4 regions of the Catenulispora sp. MAP12-49 genome follow, and region 1 is predicted to be linked to each of the others. Evidence: riboswitches for the same ligand, from Rfam matches in the RefSeq annotation. Region 1 holds a riboswitch; each other region holds the start of a gene.
The links. Region 1 has a riboswitch for cobalamin ahead of ABIA35_RS12130 (HoxN/HupN/NixA family nickel/cobalt transporter). Riboswitches for the same ligand answer to the same signal wherever they lie in the genome.
Positions count from the first base shown of each region.

Region 2: linked by a shared signal. The riboswitch ahead of ABIA35_RS03360 (ABC transporter substrate-binding protein) and the one ahead of ABIA35_RS12130 (HoxN/HupN/NixA family nickel/cobalt transporter) in region 1 are both predicted to bind cobalamin.
Region 3: linked by a shared signal. The riboswitch ahead of ABIA35_RS45890 (ribonucleoside-diphosphate reductase subunit alpha) and the one ahead of ABIA35_RS12130 (HoxN/HupN/NixA family nickel/cobalt transporter) in region 1 are both predicted to bind cobalamin.
Region 4: linked by a shared signal. The riboswitch ahead of ABIA35_RS19140 (putative cobaltochelatase) and the one ahead of ABIA35_RS12130 (HoxN/HupN/NixA family nickel/cobalt transporter) in region 1 are both predicted to bind cobalamin.

Region 1 is NZ_JBGCCP010000004.1:445,323-449,497, forward strand. Features, by position in the region: gene ABIA35_RS12125 (NAD-dependent epimerase/dehydratase family protein) at 30-962, shown strand; gene ABIA35_RS12130 (HoxN/HupN/NixA family nickel/cobalt transporter) at 983-2,101, opposite strand; cobalamin riboswitch at 2,130-2,332, opposite strand; gene ABIA35_RS12135 (DsbA family protein) at 2,447-3,205, shown strand; gene zwf (glucose-6-phosphate dehydrogenase) at 3,304-4,175, shown strand, end outside.
Region 2 is NZ_JBGCCP010000001.1:712,904-717,078, reverse strand. Features, by position in the region: gene ABIA35_RS03370 (ABC transporter ATP-binding protein) at 1-144, opposite strand, end outside; gene ABIA35_RS03365 (FecCD family ABC transporter permease) at 141-1,343, opposite strand; gene ABIA35_RS03360 (ABC transporter substrate-binding protein) at 1,353-2,342, opposite strand; cobalamin riboswitch at 2,448-2,573, opposite strand; gene ABIA35_RS03355 (enoyl-CoA hydratase/isomerase family protein) at 2,730-3,560, opposite strand; gene ABIA35_RS03350 (GNAT family N-acetyltransferase) at 3,585-4,175, opposite strand, start outside.
Region 3 is NZ_JBGCCP010000053.1:31,271-35,445, forward strand. Features, by position in the region: gene ABIA35_RS45875 (ScbR family autoregulator-binding transcription factor) at 1-513, shown strand, start outside; gene ABIA35_RS45880 (PPOX class F420-dependent oxidoreductase) at 572-961, shown strand; gene ABIA35_RS45885 (dihydrofolate reductase family protein) at 962-1,522, opposite strand; cobalamin riboswitch at 1,609-1,855, shown strand; gene ABIA35_RS45890 (ribonucleoside-diphosphate reductase subunit alpha) at 1,984-4,175, shown strand, end outside.
Region 4 is NZ_JBGCCP010000009.1:198,545-202,719, reverse strand. Features, by position in the region: gene bfr (bacterioferritin) at 1-185, opposite strand, end outside; gene ABIA35_RS19155 ((2Fe-2S)-binding protein) at 333-668, opposite strand; gene ABIA35_RS19150 (sulfite oxidase-like oxidoreductase) at 799-1,446, shown strand; gene ABIA35_RS19145 (hypothetical protein) at 1,518-1,697, opposite strand; cobalamin riboswitch at 1,803-1,929, shown strand; gene ABIA35_RS19140 (putative cobaltochelatase) at 2,017-4,089, shown strand; gene cobO (cob(I)yrinic acid a,c-diamide adenosyltransferase) at 4,089-4,175, shown strand, end outside.

The sequences.
Region 1 (4,175 bases):
CGATGTGCACGAGAAACCAGGAGAGCGCCATGTCCACCCACGTCATAGTCGGTGCCGGCCCCGTCGGCACGGCCACCGCCACCCTCCTCGCCGACCGCGGCGAGCACGTCCGCGTCATCACCCGTCGCGGCACCGGCCCCGACCATCCCGGCATCGAGCGCATCGCCGCCGACGCCTCGGACGCGGCGGCGCTCGCCGAGGCCGGCACCGGCGCGACCGCCCTCTACAACTGCGCCAACCCGCCCTACAACCGCTGGCCCCTCGACTGGCCGCCCCTGGCCGCCGCCTTCCTGCACGCCGCCCGCACCACCGGCGCGGTGCTGATCACCACCGGCAACCTGTACGTCTACGGCCCGCCGGACGGCCCCATGACCGAGCAGCACCCCCTGCGGCCAGCCGGCACGAAGGCCGGCGTCCGCGCCCGCATGTGGGAAGAAGCCCTCGCCGCCCACGAAGCCGGCGACCTGCGCACTGCCGAGATCCGCTCCTCGGACTACCTCGGAGCCGGCACCCAGACCCTGTTCAGCATCGCCGTCCTGCCCAAGATCCTGGCCGGCAAGCGCGCCGCCGTCCCCGCCGACCCCGACGCCCCGCACACCTGGACCCACGTCGCCGACGTCGCCCGCATGCTGGTAGCCATCGCAGACGACGAACACGCCTGGGGCCGCGCCTGGCACACCCCCAGCCCCGCCCCGGCCTCCATCCGCGACCTGGCCACCGCCGCCGCCTACCTCGCCGCCAAGCCAGAGCCCCGCCTTTCCGCCCTGCCCGCCGCAATGCTCTGGCTCGGCGGCCTCACCGACCCGATCGTCCGCGAGATGCGCGAGACGCAGTACCAGTTCCGCAAGCCGTTCGTCATGGACTCCACAGCCGCCACCGAGCGCTTCGGCATACAGCCGACGCCGATCGAGGTCGGGCTGAAGGAGATGATCGCGGCGCCGAGGGTCACGGTCGCGCGGTGAAGTTCCAGGGCGAACGGCCGCTACGGCTCCTGCCCAGTGACGTCCCACCGGTGTTCGACCCGCGCGATCTTCCAATAGGCGATCGCGGCCGCCCAGACCGCGACGAACGCGCCGACGATGACGAACCCCACATTGTTCAGGTTCAGGTTCGCGATCCAGTCGGTGACCGGGTTGACGACGCCGAACTGGTCGTGGACCACGCCGACGAGCTCGACGCTGCCGATGATCAGGGCGACGGCCACCGACAGGCCGGTGATGGTGAGGTTGTAGTAGACCTTGCGGATCGGGTTGGAGAAAGCCCAGTGGTAGGCGAAGTTCATGAAGGTGCCGTCGAGGGTGTCGAACAAGGTCATGCCCGCGGTGAACAGCAGCGGCAGGCACAGGATCGCGTACCAGGGCAGGCCGGCCGCGGCGCTGGAGCCGGCCAGGGCCAGCAGCAGCACCTCGGTGGCGGTGTCGAAGCCGATGCCGAAGAGCAGTCCGACCGGGTACATCTGGCCCGGGCGGCTGATGGACTTGGTGAGCCGGCCCAGGATCCGGTTCATGAAGCCGCGCTTGTCCAGCTGCGCGGTCAGGGCGGCCTCGTCGTACTCGCCGCGCCGCATCGCCTTGTACACCTTGTAGATCCCGATCAGCGCGACCAGGTTCAGGATGCCGATCAGGTACAGGAAGGTGCCCGAGGCAGTCGTGGACACCACGCCGAGCGACTGCCGCGTGCCGGACTTGTCGTCGGTGAGGTCCGTGGCCTGCCGGGCTCCGGCGGCGATCGCCGCGGCCAGCGCGACGACGATCGTCGAGTGTCCGAGCGCGAACCAGAATCCGACGGACACCGGCCGCTTGCCGTCGGCCATCAGCTTGCGCGTGGTGTTGTCGATCGCGGCTATGTGGTCGGCGTCGAACGCGTGGCGCATGCCGAGGGTGTAGGCGGTGATGCCGAGGCCGAATCCGAAGACCTGCTTGCCGACGGTGTAGTGATGCGGGGCGACCAGGCCGGCGAGGATCCCGAACGCCGCGACGTGCATCCCCACGATCACCGCCAGCAGACCGGCGAAGCGCAGCCAGTCGGTACGGAGCCAGCGCAGCGGCGCCGAGGACGGATTCCGGACAGGCCGGTCAGGGTTGTTCGCAGGCACGCTCACGCGGCTCGCCTCCAGCACCTCGTGGATGGTCGATTCTCGGTGCCGTGGCCGGTCTCCTGGCTGACGGGTCGACGCCCCGGCTCCGCCTTCCCAGACGCGGTCGCGTCCAGTGGCCGCCGCCGCGCGTACTCCGCGCGGCCGGCATGGAGCCGGTGCATTCCCGATCACAGTGGCGAGGGCCGCTCCGGTTTTCCACCGGTCTTCCCGAGCACCACGGCATGGTCACCGTAGCGAGCGGCCCGAAACTGGGCAAGGCGCGCCCGCTCGGCTTGACGCCACCGCGGCGCGGTGGTCAGATCCGGGACGTTGTTGGATCTGGATTTCGACGTCGCTGAGGGATGGGCTATGAGCATGCAAGGCCGCCGCGTGGGGATCCTCGCGACCGTCGTGGTGGTGATCGGCGCCGCGGTCGGAGTCGGGATCGCGGTGAGCTCGAACTCTGCCAAGCCGAAGGCCTACGTCCCGCTGACCGACGGCTCGATGGTCGCCGACAAGTATGCGAACCCTGCGAACAAGGCCACGGCCCTGGCCTACGGTCCGGCGACGGCCCCGCACACCTTGACGATCTTCGAGGACTTCCGCTGCCCCTTCTGCAGGGCGCTGGAGACCGGATCGGCGTCCGTGTACAAGGCGTACGCGGCGAAGGGGACCTTGCGGGTGCTGTTCCATCCGGTGACGCTGATCGACACCAAGGACAACGGCAGCGGCTCGTTGCAGTCCGGCAACGCCGCGGCCTGCGCCGCGCAGGCCGGGAAGTTCGACGAGTACCACGACGTGCTGTTCGCCAACCAGCCGGACGAGACCACCGACGGCTACAGCAGCACCGCGACGCTGATCGCCTTGGCCAAGCAGGTGCCAGGCCTGGACACGCCGGCGTTCGAGTCCTGCGTGAACGCCGGCACCTACAAGGGCCTGGTACAGCAGAACTGGTCGGACTTCAACGCGCTGCAATTGCAGGGGACACCGACGCTGATGCTCGACGGCAAGGCCCTGACACTGCCGGACAACTTCTGGAAGGCGTCCAAGGACGGCGCGTCGCTGGCCGGATCGGATCCGGCGGTGCTGCGGCAGGTGTTCCAGGCCGCGGGGCTTCCGGCACTCTGATCGGCGAAGGCTTTCCGCCGGCGTGCAATGTCACCCGAATGCCGCAGTCAGACCCCGACATCGGGTTGGCGCTCCGATCCGCGGAATAGCTTTGAGACATGAGCGGATCCACGCGAGACTCGGCGGAGCAGGAAAGCGGACCGACCCAGCCCGTTGCGAACGCCACGCAAGCCGCCGACGCGCTCGTGCTGTTCGGCATCACCGGCGATCTCGCCAAGAAGATGCTGCTGCCCGCGCTCTACGAACTCGTCCGCAAGCAATCGCTGGACGTGCCCGTCGTGGGCGTCACCCGCAGCGGCTGGACCATCGAGCGTCTGCGCGAACACGCGCACGACGCGGTCGCGGCTCACGGCGAGGTCGACGAGGACGCCTTCTCACGCTTCGCCGACCTACTGCGCGTGGCGCGCGTCGACTACGACGAGCCCGCCAGCTTCCGTTCGATTGCCGAGCAGACGCGCGGGAGCCGTTTCCTCGCGCACTACCTGGCCATCCCGCCCAATCTGTACGCCAAGGCCGCCGAGTGCCTCGCGGAAGCCGGACTCGCCGACCAGGCCAGATTGATCGTGGAGAAGCCGTTCGGCCGCGACCTCGAGTCCGCGCGCACACTGCAGGTGGAGCTCAGCGAGCACTTCCCCGAGGAGCGGCTCCGTCGTGTCGACCATTATCTCGGCAAGGACGCCATCGAGGACCTGCTGACGATCCGCTTCGCCAACACCCTGCTCAGCGAGCTCATGCACCGCCACCACGTGCGCGGCGTGCAGATCACCATGGCCGAGGACTTCGACGTGGCCGACCGCGGCGGCTTCTACGACGGGGCCGGTGCGGTGCGCGACGTCGTCCAGAACCACATGCTCCAGATGCTCGCTTATCTGGTCATGGAAGCCCCTCGCACCGGCGCGGCCGCCGACATCCTCGATGAGCGTGCCCGCGCTCTCAGGGCCGTGCGCACCGTTCAACCCGACGAGTACGT
Region 2 (4,175 bases), on a different contig from region 1:
CGCCTTGAGCAGCGTGGACTTGCCCGCGCCGTTCGGACCGAGCACGGCGTGCCAGGAGCCGGAGGCCACGGCGAGGTCGACCCCGTGCAGGATCGGCTTGTGGTCCAGCCTCACCCGCACCCCGGCGGCCTTGACCGCGCTCACCGGTCCCGCTCCCGCGTCGCCCGCAGGATCACCAGGAAGAACGGCGCCCCGACGAACGAGGTCACCACCCCGATCGGCAGCTCGGCCGGCGCCAGCGCGGTCCGCGCGAGCAGGTCGGCCAGCACCAGGAACGCACCGCCCACCAGCAGGCTCATCGGCAGCAGCAGCCGGTGCCCGGGCCCGGCGACCCGCCGCACGACATGCGGCACCACCAGCCCCACGAAGCCGATGATCCCGCTGACCGCCACCGCCGTCGCGGTCGCCAGCGAGGCCGCGGCCAGCACGATCAGCCGGGTGCGCACCGGGTTCAGGCCGAGCGTGGCGGCCTCGTCATCACCGAGCGCGAGGACGTCCAGATGCCGCGCGTGCACCGTGACGATGAGGACACTGATGACGGCATACGGCAGCGCCAACCGCACCAGCGACCAGTCGGCGGAGGCGAAACTCCCGAACAGCCACGAGTACACCTGCCGCACATCGGTGGTGCTCCGCTGCATGACGAACGCCTGCACCGCCCCGACGAACGAACTGACCGCGACCCCGGCGAGGATGAGCGATGCGGTCCCGCCCCGACCCACGAGCGTGCCGAGCACATAACTGGCCAGCACCCCGCCGAGCGCCCCGACGAACGCGGCCAGCGGCACCGCACCGATCCCCGCCACGGTGTGCTCGGGCCCGCCGCCGTAGACGATGACGAGAGTCGCGGCCATCCCGGCACCGGCGGAGGCCCCGATGGTCCCGGAATCGGAGAGCGGATTGCGGAAGACACCCTGATACGCAGCCCCCGCCTGCGCGAGCAACGCCCCGACCAGCGTGGCCAGGACGACGCGCGGCAGCCGGATCTGGTCCAGCACGCTCTGCTGCACCGGCCCGAGCCCGGTGTGCAGGTCGACGAAGGGCAGCTTGTCCAGCAGCGCCTTGGCGGTGCCGGCGACCGGAAGGCCCGCGGCACCGCCGAGGCTGGAGACCAGGACGGCGAGGAAGAGGACCGCAGTCGCGGCGAGGAGCGCGATGGTCGGGCGAGCGATGGTGAAGCGGGCGAGGCGGCGGCGCGGGGGAGTCAGATCGCTGGTGGTCGCGCGGAGATCAGTCCGGCCGCCGTCGGCCGCCGCCGTCACCTGCCCAGCGTCGACCGCCGCGGCTTCGGCGCCCCCCGCCGCCGCCGCGTCGGCATCCGCGTCCGCTCCCTGCCGCCGCATCGCGGTGGCTCAGCCCTGGGCCTGGTTCACGGCCTTCGAGATCTGCTGCACCAGATCCACCAGGCGCGGGCCCCAGCGGGAGGCGATGTCGTCGTCCATGCCGACGACCGTGCCCTTCGCCGCGTTCTTCACCGCCGGGATCGCGGACCAGCCGGGGCGGGCGGCGACGGTGGCGGAGGTCTGCTGGCAGCACTTGGTGTCGGCCAGGAAGATCAGGTCGGGGGCCGCGGTGACCAGGTACTCGTCGGACAGCTGCGGGTAGCGGCCGCCGGTCTTGTCGGCCGGGTCGGCGATGTTGGTCAGGCCGAACTGGGCGAAGATCGAGCCGATGAAGGTCTTGGAGGTGGCGCTGTAGTTCCCGGGGGTGCCGACCTCGTAGTAGTACTTCAGGGGCGTGGCCGGCTTCTTCGTGGCCGCGATCGCCTCGGTGATCTGCTGCTTCATGCCGGCGACCTCGGTGGCCGCGGCGGCGGTGTGGCCGGTGGCGGCGCCGAGTCCGGTGATCTGGGTGTAGGCGTCGTCCAGAGTGTTCGGGGCGTCGAACCACAGGACCGGGACGTTCAGCTTGCCGAGCTGCTCCACGATCTGCGAGCTGTCGTCGGCGACGACCACCAGATCCGGGTTGTACTTCGCTATCGCCTCGGCGTTCGGCTTGTAGCCGGACAGCGTGGTCTTCGGAGCGCTCGCGGGGAAGTCCGACTGGTCGTCGACCGCCGTGACCTGCGAGCCGGCACCGATGGCGAACAAGTCCTCGGTGGCCGACGGCGACAGCGACACGATCTTCCTCGGCTCGGCCGCCAGCTTCACCGCGCCGTTCTTGGCGGTGATCGTGGCCGGGAAGGCGGCCGCGGACGAGGCGGCGGACGTGGCCGACGTGCTGCCGGAAGCGGCCGGGGCCGACGCCGACTTCGACGACGAACACCCGGCGGCCAGCAGCGCCGAGGCCGCGACGAGGCCGACGGCCACGCGCCGCGTCGAATTGTGCAGACGAGAATGCACGAGGTCAGCTCCTCCGGCTGATCCGCGGTCCCCGCCGCGCGCGCCGACCCAGGCAGGCGTGACGCGCACACAGCCGGACCGCCCCGAACCTCGAGGGCCGAACCTTGGCACATCGCATGAGGCGACCTGGCTCGCTCCCGGCAGGGAGCTCACAGTTGCGGGACAGCGCCGGATTTTCACCGGCTTCGCTGCACACGATGTGGACGGCGCACCGCCGTCGCCCATGACGCTAGCAAGCACTCGGGCACTCGCCTAACGACAAAAGGGGCGACGGCCGGTGATCTGCGCTACTCCAGGGCCTCTGCGCTACTCCAAGGCCTCTGCACTACTCCAAGACCTCTGCGCCGCTTCAAGGCCTCTGCGCTACTTCAGAACCCCCGCGCTGCCTCACGGCCAGACCGGCGCCCGCTTCTCCACGAACGCCCGCACGCCCTCGGCCCGGTCCGCCGAGAACGCCGTGGCCCGCCACGCCCCGTCCTCCACGTCCAGCCCGGCGGCCAGCGGCAGGTCCGCGCCGACCTTCAGCGCGTGCTTGGCGTTGCGCACCCCGATCGGCGAGTTCTTCGCGATCTGCTGCGCCAGCTCCAGCGCCGCCCCGCGGGCCGTCGAGGTCCCCGGCACCCGCCGGTCGACCATCCCGAACCGGTCGGCCTCGTCGGCGTCGATGCGGCGCGCGGTGAAGATCAGGTCCGCGGCGCGGTTCATGCCCACGCGCCGCACCAGCGTCTGCGTCCCGCCGCCGCCGGGGATCACGCCGACCGAGACCTCGGGCAGCCCGAACACCGCGCCGTCGTCGGCCACGATCAGGTCGCAGCCCAGCGCCAGCTCGCAGCCGCCGCCCAGGGCGTAGCCGGAGACCGCGGCGATGACCGGCATCGGCAGCGAGCCGAACGCGCCCCACGTCCGCCGGAACGCCGGCCGGGTGGCGACCAGCTCGGCGTCGCTCATCTGGTTGCGCTCCTTGAGGTCCACGCCGACGCAGAACGCGTGGTTCTTCCCCTCGGCCGCGGGCGGCGCCGACGACACCACGACGGCGCGCACCGCCGGGTCCTCGGCCAGCTCCGGCGCGACGTCCCGGATCGCCGCGGCCATCCCGGTCGAGATGGCGTTCATCGCCGAAGCGCGGTTCAGCACGATCTCCGCGACCACGCCGTTGCCGGACGCCGGGTGCCGCCGCAGGAGTACGCCGTTGTAATCCTTCTCCGATACCTCGTTCATGGTGCCCACAGTATGAGATGGAGGTCAGAAGCCGAACGGGAGCCACGGCGCGATATCGCTCACAAAAGCCCGCGACGCCTCGGCCAGCGCCCCCGGCCGCAGCTCCTCGACCCGACCCGCCCGGCCGAGCGCGGCCAACGCAAAGCCGCCGAGGTAGGCCGACCCGAGCTCGCGCGGCCCGAGCACCAGATCCGCCGGATCCGTGGTCCGCTCGCAGACGGCTCCGGAAGCATCACCGCTGAGCCGCCACCGTCCGGTGTTCCACGGGCAGAACGGATCCGAGACCTCGAACACCGCGTCCACCGGCGCCGCGTACCGCCGCGCCGTCAGGGCCCGGTCCACATCCACGAGCCGCACATACACATCGTCCTGCAGCCGCGGCACCGCCTGCCGGGGATCGGCGAGCAGGAACATCAGCGGGGCGTCGGTCGGCACGTCGGCATGGACCTCGCTGGTCAGGTCGATGTCCAGCAGGAAGCGCCACATCGCGACGGAGGAGGCGAGGTCGCGGCCATAGACCTCCTTCGCGCGCACCTTGCAGTCCGGGCGCGCCGGGTTGTCCCAGTCCTCCTTGATCCGGTAGCGCGCGAAGCCGGCGACCAAGCCGTCGGAGTC
Region 3 (4,175 bases), on a different contig from region 1:
ACCACCAGCGAGATCGCCGCGCGTGCCGGCGTCACCAAGGGGGCGCTGGCGTTCCACTTCCCGGCCAAGGCGAGTCTGGTCGTGGCGATCCTGCGCGAGTGCTACGAGCAGTGGCCCGCGGTGATCGCCGAAGCCCGGCCGGGCAACGACCGCGTGCTGGACCTGCTCGGCGAGATCTTCGCCCGGGTGGCGGCGCAGATCCGCGAGGACCCCGTCGTCCGCGCGACCGTCCGCCTGCAGGCCGAGCGCTCCCAGATCGCCGAGCCGGTGCCCCTGCCCTTCGTGGACTGGATCGCCACCGCGACAGGGCTCTTCCACACCGCCGCCGAACAGGGCGAACTGCGCCCCGGCGCCGATCCCGCGGCCCTGGCCCGGGCCTCGATCGCCGGCTTCCAGGGCGTCCAGCACGTGTCCGGCATCCTGGCGGGCCACGCCGACGTCGCCGACCGGGTCGCCGAGTGGTGGGCCGTGATGCGCACGGGCATCGCAGCCCCCGGCGATCACGATTCGTGATCGCAGCAAGTCCGACTCTCTCCTTGCCCGTTCCCGCACACCGCGTTGGAGTAGAGGCATGTCCGTCATCCCCGATTCCCACGCCGACCTGCTCGAGCGCCCGGTCTTCTGCCACCTGGCGACCATCCGCGCCGACGGCACCCCGCACGTGAACCCCATGTGGTTCCTGTGGGACGGCGAGTTCCTGTCCTTCACCACCTCGACCAAGCGCGCGAAGTACCGCGAGCTCAGCGAGCGCCCGAGCGCCGCGGTCTCGATCAACGACCCCGAGGCGCCGTACCGCTACCTGGAGCTGCGCGGCACCGTGGAGCGCATCGAGCCGGACCCGGAGGGCGAGTTCTTCGCCGTCCTGGCCGACCGCTACGCGCTGCCGATGGACGGCCCGGTGGGCGACGCGCCGGCCCGCGTGCGGATCTACCTGCGGCCGGCGCACGCGACCTTCCAGTAGTCAGCCCACGACGGCGTAGCGCAGGAACACGACGCCGCCGGCGAAGCGGCGCTCGTCCACCAGTTCCAGCGACACGCGCACATCCTGGGGCAGGGCGGGCTTGCCGCCGCCCACCAGGATCGGGTTCAGCAGCAGCTGGATCTCGTCCACCAGGCCCGCGGCGATCGCCTGGCCGGCCAGCTCGGCACCGCCGATGGTCAGGTCCGAGGGCGAGGCCTCTTTGAGCCGCCGGACGGCGTCGGCGTCGAACTCCCGCTCCAGCCGTGTCTGAGCGGTCGACACGGATTCGAGCGTCCGCGAGTAGACGATCTTCTCAGCCGCCCGCCAGATCCCCGCATAGTCCCGGGCCACAGGGGATCCGCCGGGACTCGCGCCCTCGGTCTCCCAGTAGCGCATCGTCTCGTACATCCGGCGGCCGTAGAGGTACGTGCCGACGTAACGTTCGAGGTCGTTGACGAACATGTGCACCTGTTCGTCGGGCGCGGCCCACTCGAACGCGCCGCCGGCGTCCTCCACGTACCCGTCGAGCGAGGCGATCGCCGAATAGATCAACTTGGCCATGCTCCATCCTTGCATTGTGGACTGAATCTTGCAGAAGCCCTCTGACATACAGCATGTTGATTGGAGATTCCGGCCCGCCACAAGATATGGTGTCCGACGCAGCTGGTTCGGCCGCCTCCCCCGACAGGGCGACGGCCGAGGCAAGAGGGAACCCGGTGCGAAACCGGGACTGCCCCGCAGCGGTGAGTGGGAACGACCGCCGTCGTGCACACTGGGCCACCGAACGCCTTCGGGCGGGCCTGGGAAGTGACGGCCAGTAGGGTCCCGGAGCGCTTTTCGGCTCCCCGGGAACGCCCGCGAGTCCGAAGACCTGCCAGCGGTGCCGTGCCCGGACGTGGGGCACGGCTGGTCCGACGCCGCGTGGGACGGCTGACGGCGGAACGCGTCGCGACTTCAGCGCGCCTTCCGGTGTCTGCTCGCCATCGGTCCGGACCGGACCTACGACTGGCGAGGAGAAGGTTGTGACGGTCACCCTGGAGCAGGCCACGGCTGGTGCGCAGGTTGCTGAGGCCGATCAGGTCGCGGAAACCGAGCACGCTCTGGAACAGCGGATCACCGTCTGGTCCGCCGACCTGCCCGACGTCGACCCGGGCCGCGTCGCCCGCAAGACCTTCGCGGGCCTGCCGCCGGCCGCGACCGCGGAGCAGATCGCCGACCTCGCCGTCCAGAGCGCCGCCGAGCTGATCGGCGAGGAGCCGCAGTACTCGAAGCTCGCAGCGCGCCTGCTCGCTGAGGTCGTCGCCGCCGAGGCCGCGGGCCAGGGCGCGACCTCCTTCAGCGCGTCCATCGCCGTCGGGCATCGGGAGGGCCTGATCGGCGACGTGACCGCGGACCTGGTCGCCGCCTCGGCGGCGGAGTTCGACGCGGCGATCGACCCCGACGGCGACCTCCGGTTCGAGTACTTCGGGCTGCGCACCGTCTACGACCGCTACCTGCTGCGCCACCCGGTGACCCGGCGCGTCATCGAGACGCCGCAGCACTTCCTGCTGCGCGTGGCCGCCGGGCTGTCGCAGGACCCGCAGGAGGCGATCGGCTTCTACCGCCTGATGTCCTCGCTGGCCTACCTGCCCAGCTCCCCCACGCTGTTCAACTCCGGCACCCGGCACACCCAGATGTCGTCGTGCTACCTCGTGGACAGCCCGCGCGACGAGCTGGACTCCATCTACGACCGCTACCACCAGGTCGCGCGGCTGTCGAAGTTCGCCGGCGGCATCGGCATCGGCTTCTCCCGCGTCCGCTCGCGCGGCGCGCTGATCCGCAGCACCAACGGCCGTTCCAACGGCATCGTGCCGTTCCTGCGCACGCTGGACTCCTCGGTCGCGGCGGTCAACCAGGGCGGCCGGCGCAAGGGCGCGGCGTGTGTGTACCTGGAGCCGTGGCACCCGGACATCGAGGAGTTCCTGCAGCTGCGGGACAACACCGGCGAGGACGCGCGCCGCACCCACAACCTGAACCTGGCCAACTGGATCCCGGACGAGTTCATGCGGCGGGTCGAGGCCGACGGCGTCTGGTCCCTGATGGACCCGGATCAGGTGCCGGAGCTGCCGGACCTGTGGGGCGCGGAGTTCGACGCGGCGTACCGCGAGGCCGAGGCCGAGGGCCGCTACGCCCGCCAGGTCTCGGCGCGCGAGCTGTACGGGAAGATGATGCGCACGCTGGCGCAGACCGGCAACGGCTGGATGACGTTCAAGGACGCCTCCAACAACCTGTGCAACCAGACCGGCGTTCCCGGTAACACCGTGCACCTGTCGAATCTGTGCACGGAGATCATCGAGGTCTCCTCCGACGCCGAGACCGCGGTCTGCAACCTGGGCTCGATCAACCTGGCCGCGCACCTGACGCCGTCCCGGGACGCGGTCGACTGGGACCGGCTGCGCGCCACGGTCCGCACCGCCGTCGTCTTCCTGGACCGCGTCATCGACATCAACTACTACCCGAGCGAGCAGACCGCGGCGTCGAACCCGCGCTGGCGTCCGGTCGGGCTGGGCCTGATGGGGCTGCAGGACGCGTTCTTCGCCCTGCGGCTGCCGTTCGACGACCCGCGGGCCCGGGAGCTGTCGACCCGGATCTCCGAGGAGATCTACCTGACGGCGCTGGAGACCTCGGCCGGGCTGGCCGAGGAGTTCGGCGCGCACCCGGCGTTCGCGGACACCCGCGCGGCCCGCGGCGCGCTCCAGCCCGACCTGTGGAACGTCGCCACCTCCCCGGAACTCGCCACGCGCTGGTCCGAGGTCCGCGGCCGGATCGCGGCCACCGGCCTTCGCAACTCGCTGCTGGTGGCGATCGCCCCGACCGCGACCATCGCCTCCATCGCCGGCTGCTACGAGTGCATCGAGCCGCAGGTGTCGAACCTGTTCAAGCGCGAGACGCTCTCGGGCGAGTTCCTGCAGATCAACAGCGCGCTGGTCGGCGAGCTGAAGGCGCTGGGGCTGTGGACCCCGGCGGTGCGCGAGACGATCAAGCGCGCCGAGGGGTCGGTGCAGGGCGTCGAGGCGCTGCCGGCGGAGATCAGGGCCCTGTACCGGACGGCGTGGGAGCTGCCGCAGAAGGCGCTGATCGACCTGGCCGCCGCGCGCGGGCCGTTCGTCGACCAGTCGCAGTCGCTGAACCTGTTCCTGGCCGCGCCGACGATCGGGAAGCTGTCCTCGATGTA
Region 4 (4,175 bases), on a different contig from region 1:
ATGCGCTCGGCGAGCTTGTCGGCGTGCTTCATCTCGTCGATGGACTCGCTGCGGGTGTACTCGGCGAGTTTCTTCCAGCCGCGGTTGTCCTGCAGCTTGTAGTGCAGCCAGTACTGGTTGATGGCCGTCAGTTCGGCGGTGAGCTGCTCGTTGAGGAACGCGATGATGTCCTTGTCACCCTGCATGGCGTCCGATATTGCCAGAGCCGCCGACCGGTGGGGTAACGGCGTGTGCGCGGATTGCGCCGAAAGAGGGAGTGCCTGGGCGCGCGGAATCGGGCCGGGACCGGCCGGGGGAGTGGGACTCGGATCAGCCGGTGGAGCGGTCCGCGATCAGCCCAGGGCGGGCAGCGCGGCCGGGCAGTGCGGCGCGTGCTGGAAGACCGGGGTCGCGGTGCGTGCCGCGGGGACCGGGACCGGAGCCGGCTTGTGGGCCGGAGCGTGGACCGGAGTCCTCTCCGGCAGCCGCTCGGCCTCGGGCATGGCCTCCGGCGGCGCCGAGTCCGCGACCCGCGCTGCGGCCAGCAGGCAGCTCAGCCGCTTCACGCACGTCCCGCACGCCGAACCCGCGCCGGTGGCCTTGCGGACCTGCTTGACGGACTTGGCGCCGAGCGCGACGGCAGCGTCCACCTCGGCGGTGGTGACCGCGTGGCATATGCAGGCGTACAAGCGGGGCTCCGGCTGTCTGCGAGGTCGCCAGCGGCGATCGATCGGTACTTAGGGGAGCCTAAGCTACCTATCGCCCGCTGCCAAGTCCCCGCGGTACGTGCCGTGCACCACATCTGGGACGATGGTCTCCATGGGGCAGCCGGGATCAGGGGTGGACACAGACGCCGGGACGGCGCGGGCTGACGAGCGGCTCCCTCCCGGCCAGCGCATGCAGCGCGGCGAGTGGCCGGTGCTGCACTACGGCCCCGTGCCCCGCTTCAAGCCCGCGAGCTGGGACTTCCGGGTCACCGGGGCCACCGCCGACGGCGAGGAGGCGGTCTGGTTCCACGAGGAGTTCGGCGCGCTGCCCACCGTCGAGGTGATCGCCGACTTCCACTGCGTCACCAAGTTCACGATGCTCGACGCCTCCTGGCGCGGCGTCTCCGGCCGCACCATCGTCGATCTGGCGCCGCCGGCCCCGGACGCGACGCACGTCACCGTCTGGGCCGAGTACGGCTACAGCTCGAACCTGCGCCTGGAGGACCTGCTCCGCGAGGACGTCGTGTTCGCCACCCACCACGACGGCGCGCCCCTGACCCCCGAGCACGGGTTCCCGCTGCGGCTGATCCTGCCGCACCGGTACGCCTGGAAGGGGCCCAAGTGGGTCCGGGGCATCGAGTACCTCACCGAGGACCGCCGCGGGTTCTGGGAGGAGCGCGGGTACCACAACATCGGCGACCCGTGGGAGGAACAGCGGTACTCCTATCAGGAGGACCCGGGGGACGGGCCTCCGCTGTAGTCCGGCGCCAGTCAGCCGGCCGTCAGACAGCTGGCCGCCCGTCAGCCGGCCGTCAGTCAGCTGGTCGCCGGTCAGCTGGTCCGGATCCGGCGCAGCACGGCCCGCCACAGCGACCCGGCGGGCCGCCCGAGCGTGCGGAGCGGCTCCTGGGGGTCGGGCGTGTCGCGTTGCTCACCCCGCGCCGGCGCGAACGCGCCGCCGTCCAGCTCGTATTCACCCAGGACACGGGGTCTGCGCCGTCGCTCGCTCACCCTCCCATTGAGGGATACATCCGGACATCGCGCCACCCGGCGCCGCCTGGACGCGGTTTGACGGCCGGTGATCGCTGCGGGATGCTGCACGCGGGACGGTCGGCAGGAATCCGGTGCGAATCCGGAGCGGTCCCGCCACTGTGATCAGGGAGTGCCTCCCGCTTGAGATGCCACTGGAACATCAGTGTTCTGGGAAGGCCGGGCAGGCGCGCGGATCTGAGAGTCAGGAGACTACGACCGCCCCAGGCACGCCGCCCCCGCGGCGTGTTCTCTTGAGGAGACCTGTCGGGCGTGGATACCCGTGAGGAGCTGATCCGGCGTGCCGCCGTACCCGTTCACCGCCGTCGTCGGTCTCGACGACCTGCGGCTGGCCCTGCTGCTCAACGCCGTGTCCCCGGCGGTCGGCGGCGTGCTCGTCCGCGGCGAGAAGGGCACCGCCAAGTCGACCATCGTGCGCGCCCTGGCCGCGGTGCTGCCGCAGATCGCGGTGGTCCCCGGCTGCCGGTTCTCCTGTGACCCCGCGGCCCCCGACCCGGCCTGCCCGGACGGCCCGCACGCGGTGCCCGGCCAGGGCGCTCCGGCCGCCGCCGCGGCCCAGTCACGCCCGGCCCGCCTGATCGAACTCCCGGTCGGCGCCACCGAGGACCGCCTCGTGGGCTCCCTGGACCTGGAGAAGGTCCTGGCCTCCGGCGTCGCCGCTTACGAACCCGGCCTGCTGGCCGCCGCCCACCGCGGCCTGCTGTACGTCGACGAGGTCAACCTCCTGCACGACCATCTCGTGGACCTGCTCCTGGACGCGGCCGCGATGGGCGTCGCCCACGTCGAGCGCGAAGGCGTCTCGATCAGCCACGCCGCCCGCTTCCTGCTGGTCGGCACCATGAACCCCGAAGAGGGCGAGCTGCGCCCGCAGCTGCTGGACCGTTTCGGCCTGACCGTCGAGGTCCGCGCCAGCCGCGAGCCGGCCGAACGCGCCGAGGTTGTCCGCCGCCGCCTGGCCTACGAGGCCGACCCCGAGGGCTTCGCAGCGGCCTGGGAGCAGGCGGACAAGGAGACGGCCGCACGCATCGAGGCGGCGCGTGCGCTGCTGCCCGCGGTGCGGCTGCCGGACTCCGAACTGCTGCGCATCACCCGCATCTGCGCGGCCTTCGAGGTCGACGGGATGCGCGCGGACCTGGTGACGGCACGCGCCGCGACGGCGCTCGCGGCGTGGGCCGGGCGCGACGTCGTGATCGCCGAGGACGTGCGGCAGGCGGCGACACTGGCCCTGCCGCACCGCCGGCGGCGGCATCCCTTCGACGCGCCGGGCCTGGACGAGGAGCGGCTGGACGAGGCCATGGACGACGGGGATGAGGATCCTGATCCCGGTCCCGGCTCCGGCGGGCCCGACGGCGGCGGGCCCGACGGCGGCGGCTCGGGTGGTCCCGACGGCGGTGATACTTCCGGCGGCCCGTCCAACAGTGCCGAGTCAGAGCCCTCTGCAGGCGCCTCACCCGGAGAGTCATCCGCTGAGCAGAAGCAGACGTCCGGCTCCTCGCGCGACCAGGCACCCACCGCGCCCAGCGAGCCCTTCAAAGCCCGCCTGTTACAGGTCGAGGGCGTCGGCACCGGCGCCGAGGGCCGCCGCTCCCGCGCCCGCGCCACCGGCGGCCGCTCGGTCGGCGCCCGCCCCGGCGCGCGCGGTCTCCATCTGATCGCGACCGTCCACGCCGCCGCGCCCCAGCAGGTCGCCCGAGGCCGTCGCGAAGGCGCGCTGCGCCTGCGCTCCGAAGACCTCCGCGAGCCGATTCGCGAGGGCCGGGAAGGCAATCTCGTCCTGTTCGTCGTGGACGCCTCGGGTTCCATGGCCGCCCGCCAGCGCATGGCGGCCGTCAAGGGCGCGATCCTCTCGCTCCTCCTGGACGCCTATCAGCGCCGCGACAAGGTCGGCCTGGTCACCTTCCGCGGCCGCGGCGCCGAGGTCGCGCTGCCGCCCACCTGGTCGGTCGACGCCGGCGCCGCCCGCCTCACCTCGCTGCCCACCGGCGGCCGCACCCCGCTGGCCGCCGGTCTGCTCCAGGCCGCCGACGTCCTGCGGGTCGAGCGCATGCGCGATCCGAATCGGCGCCCGCTCGTCCTGATCGTCACCGACGGCCGCGCGACACAGGCCTCGCACTCCAAGGACCCCCTGGCCGACACCCGCCGCGCCGCCGCCCACCTGCTCCAGGCCGTCGCGGCCCTCGGCGGCACCGCCGTCGTCGTGGACTGCGAAGCCGGGCCGGTGCGCCTGGGGCTGGCCGCGCGCCTGGCCGCCGACCTCGGCGCCGACCACATGCCCCTCACCGACCTCGCCGCCGACGCACTCACCGCGGCGGTGCACGGCAACCGACCCCGTTCCGACCGGAAGGCCGCCTGATGCCGCAGGGCCAGCCCACATCCGTCCCCGACGACGGCCTCACCACGCGCCAGCGCCGCAACCGGCCGCTGACGATCGTGCACACC